DNA from 2 places in the Pedobacter sp. AC402 genome. Region 2 is predicted to be linked to the other one. Evidence: riboswitches for the same ligand, from Rfam matches in the RefSeq annotation. Region 2 holds a riboswitch; the other holds the start of a gene.
The links. A riboswitch is a leader RNA that binds a small molecule or an ion and turns the genes downstream of it on or off. The one in region 2 is predicted to bind S-adenosylmethionine.
Positions count from the first base shown of each region.

Region 1: another riboswitch for S-adenosylmethionine. It lies ahead of AC0IWE_RS17970 (carboxypeptidase-like regulatory domain-containing protein); the one in region 2 lies ahead of AC0IWE_RS11180 (DUF4833 domain-containing protein).

Region 1 is NZ_CEEDAI010000010.1:75,325-77,526, forward strand. Features, by position in the region: gene AC0IWE_RS17965 (peroxiredoxin family protein) at 1-403, opposite strand, end outside; SAM riboswitch class I at 540-646, shown strand; partial or broken gene AC0IWE_RS17970 (carboxypeptidase-like regulatory domain-containing protein) at 1,097-1,228, shown strand; gene AC0IWE_RS17975 (TonB-dependent receptor plug domain-containing protein) at 1,250-1,804, shown strand; gene AC0IWE_RS17980 (hypothetical protein) at 1,872-2,202, shown strand, end outside.
Region 2 is NZ_CEEDAI010000009.1:186,497-188,698, forward strand. Features, by position in the region: gene AC0IWE_RS11170 (hypothetical protein) at 1-155, opposite strand, end outside; tRNA gene AC0IWE_RS11175 (tRNA-Cys) at 370-440, shown strand; SAM riboswitch class I at 466-565, shown strand; gene AC0IWE_RS11180 (DUF4833 domain-containing protein) at 866-1,438, shown strand; gene AC0IWE_RS11185 (hypothetical protein) at 1,685-2,202, opposite strand, start outside.

The DNA of each region.
Region 1 (2,202 bases), on a different contig from region 2:
GAGCAACAATTGTTAAAGGTTTACCTGTTTTATCCTGTTTTCGTAATGTACCATTTAGCTGGTCACCATCAATCGCAAAGGCCAGTTCGTTATCAAATTGATCAAGTTTAACAAAAAGAGAATCTGTAGTTTGCGTTACTACGCCACCTTCGAAACTTTCTTCAGCATTGCGAAAATATAATTTCTGCTGACCGCCTTTTTCATTAATCTCAAAGTTGAATGGAATTTCTAATCCTTCCTTTACTTTGGCTATTCCGCGCCAGTTACCCAATGCTACAAAGGCTTTAGTTGCTTTTGCGCTGGTTTTTAGCTTTTGGCTATTTGCTAAAGCAGTATTTCCCTGAGCGTATGTAAGTGATGTTGATATGGCCAATAAGGCTGATAAAATAATTTTCGAATTCATTAGGACTGTTTTAATCGACTAAATTAGTAGACAAATATACGGGTATATTGAGCAAAGAAAAAATATTTCAATAAAAATCTACAAAAACTATAGGATAAATGGAATTAGTTATACCTTTGCTGCAGTTATTTTAAAATACTTATCAAGAAAGGCGGAGGGAATGGCCCTATGAAGCCTTAGCAACCAGCTATTTGTTAGAAATGGTGCTAAATCCATCCCGGATGAATCTGGGATAGTTAAGTCAGTTGTTTGCATATCCTTATCAAAATATATGGGGCACTTCTGATTTAAGAGGTGCTTTTTTTTGCTCTGCTGCATTCTTGATTAGTAAAAATGTTATAAATAAAATCATCCAAATGGAAAAAACAGACGAGCAAAAATTAAATTATTTAAATCCTTGCACATATACCCGAATGTGTAAGCCCTGTTAGCACTGCTACCAGGTTAACAGGCTTTTTCTAGGCTAACCAATCCTTTAGTAATATGAAAATTAACACGGTTTAATCGTGGTGGAATCGTTTTGCCCAAATTATTATCCCTTTTACTAATTATTAACTACACACATGCTTAAATTTATTAAATCAACAGCGTTTATTCTGCTGCTCTTTTATAGCACAGCAGCTATCCGCTCAAAATGCAACGGTTTCCGGTACGGTAAAATCGGCAGATGGAGAAACACTTCCCGGTGTATCCATTCTTTTAAAGGAGACCAAGCAAACATCAATTACTGATGGTAAGGGCGCTTTTTCTATAAATGCACCCGATAAAGGTACTTTAGTATTCTCTTACATTGGTTTTAAAACCCAGGAAATACAAATCAGCAAAAATGGACCGATTTCGGTTGTATTGCAATCGAGCGATAATGCACTTGATGAGGTAGTGGTAACTGCGTTGGGTATTTCGCGACAAAAGAAATCTTTAGGTTATGCGGTTCAGGAACTTAAAGGACAGGATTTGGCTGAAGCGAAAGAATCTAACCTGGTGAATGCATTGGCAGGTAAAATTGCCGGTGTAAGGGTAACCAACAGTCAGGGCAGCATGGGTTCTTCGCGGGTGGTAATCAGAGGTGAAACTTCAATTGCAGGTAACAACCAACCTTTATTCGTGGTGGATGGGATTCCTGTAGATAATTCGCAGTTAAATTCTGCCGGGGCAAGAGATTATGCCAATACCATCTCGGATATTAACCCGGAAGATATAGAATCGATCAGTGTTTTAAAGGGCCCCAACGCGGCTGCTTTATATGGCTCAAGGGCTGCTGCAGGGGTGATTTTAATTAAAACCAAAACCGGAAAATCAAAAAAAGGATTGGGGATTGCCATAAACTCAAATGCTGTGTTAGAAACCTTATTAACGCTCCCCTGTTTATCAAAATGCATTTGGTCAGGGATCCGAAGGTAAATTCAGCTATGTAGATGGTGCGGGCAAAGGCATTAACGATGGGGTAGATGAAAGCTGGGGGCCAAAATTGGATGGAAGATTAATTCCTCAATTCTTTTCTAAAGGAGTTGCTGTTCCATTTGTTGCACACCCGGATAATGTACGCGACTTTTTTCAAACCGGATATTCATTAAACAATGGTGTATCAGTTGCTGATGCAGGAGAAAAATACGATTACCGGATTTCGTACAATAACCTTAAACAGGTAGGCATAGTGCCAAGCTCAGGTCAGGGCAAAAATTCATTTGTATTAAATACATCTCTAAAAATAACACCAAAGCTTACTTTAACGGCTAATGCCAATTATAGCAAACTCAATTCAGATAATTTACCTGGCACAGGTCGTCACGATCAACAAG
Region 2 (2,202 bases):
ATACCCATTAAAAGTGGTAAAATTACAAATTCTGAAAATACTAAAATACCATCTTTCTCACTATGGAGCAGATTATTTAACCAGATAATAAATAAGGTTACCACATTTGAGATAAATATTCCCAGCAGCAATTTTGATTGGAGAAACGTTTTCATATTATACTGATATTTGATCAAAAGTATAATATATTTTTAAACTTTCAAAAATTATTGAAAATAAAAATATCAAGTTTATTGAATTGATATAGAAATAAAACTTATGTAAGAAATTAAATTATCTACTAATCCTATAGAATATATAGTAATTAATTATTACTTTTGCTCAATATTCTTTAAAAGCTGGTTAAACGGCTTCTAAAAAAGATCATATAGTCATGTGGCCGAGTGGTTAGGTAAAGGTCTGCAAAACCTAGTACGGCGGTTCGATTCCGTCCATGACGTCTAAACATTAAATTGTTTACATACATACTTATCAAGAAAGACGTAGGGAATGGCCCTTTGATGTCTTAGCAATCTGTTGATTAACAAGGCGCTAATTCCTTTTGCAATTGCAGAAAAGATGAGTTTGAAAGCAGATTAATTTTCTGCGTTCAGCAAATAATCAAAAAGCTATTCCCGACCGAAAACTGGTAATTTAAATTTTATGATATGTCGGTATATTTTGATTATCCATCAATAAGGGATTTTTTTGAGATTCAGAGGGAACAATTCCTGCGAAAAATTAGATGATTATGAACATTGTAGGGCAGAATCGGATCGGCTTTATAATGCACAGCGAAATGAAAATGAGGAAACAATTTCGGCAGAAGATCAACATCAAAAAACACCTAATTCATACTACCGCTCTTCTACATAAAAAAATTAAAATGTACCAAACACCTTTAAGAATATCAAAAACACTATTTACAATTGTTTTAAGCCTTGTAATTTTTTCAACTCAAAGCCATGCACAAGGTAAAGATCCATCCCCTATCAATTTTCCGACACCAAAAAATATAGATCATTTGCTATTTTATATTCAACGTGATCCAAATACGAATACCCTCATTTATGCGCAAAACCTTAAAGAAAATGGCACTATCAATGCTGAAAATCCTATTCAGGTGTATTGGATCAGGTATGGCGAGAAAGGGCAAAAAAAAGACCTGGGGTACATCCAAAGGAAGTTTGCTTATGGCATTGATACAAAAGCATTGGGGAAGGATAAATATGAATTTAGATTTGTATCACACAAAAAACTGCCATTTTATTTACAAAGATATAATGATAAAAGCTACCATGTTTCGGTAACAATAAACAACCGGACAATAAGGGTTACGCGATTATTTGTGAGGATACAAGGTGGCAGTTTCTGGCTCCCAAATGTGAAATATGCAGAAATTGAAGGCACTGAAGAATCAACTGGTAAACCTACAGTGGAGCGGATAAACGTGAAGTAAAATAACGGTCAATAGTTTAGACAACTGTTTTTTACTACAAAACACTGATGTCAACGCCATAGACATTCATTATTACTTAAGCTTCAATGTACTTATATTACTTATAGGATAAAAGAGAGAAATGGTCTGTGGAGACACAGACCATGGATTCAGGTAACAGTAAAATTCATTATTACCTAAGCTTCAATGAACTTATAGGATAAAAGAAAGAAATGATCTGTGGAGACACAGACCATGGATTCATACTCAGCAACCACCTTTTTTAGGAATGCGTTTAAAAATAACCTGATGATCTCGCTCCACATATTCGCAGGATATTATTGGATACGAGTACTTGGGTGCATGTGATATATTGTGGCTTTTAATCATTATTTTGTCGTTAACTTTCAGGCTATGCAATTGTTCAAGTTGTGACTTTTCCGGCTCAAATTGTAAAATATAATCGTCGCTATTAACCCTAACCATCACAGCAAAACCTAACCTTGATCCTGGTGGAAGCGAAAGAGAAGTTACAACAGCTTCCATATTGGTAAAAGCAGTTGTATGCTTCCTTATTTTAGCCGCACTTGTAAACACTCTTTTACCTTCAGGAGAAGCCTCCCATTTTTTGTACTTAATGCCATCGGGTGTAGACTCCCACTTTTTTCTTTCGGCATTCCTTTCAGCAATAGAACGCGGCTTTGAAGACGGCTTCTTAGTCGTATCATTCCCAATTTCAGGATTAGCAAATACTAATCCGCCCACCACAACCAGTGGTAACATCA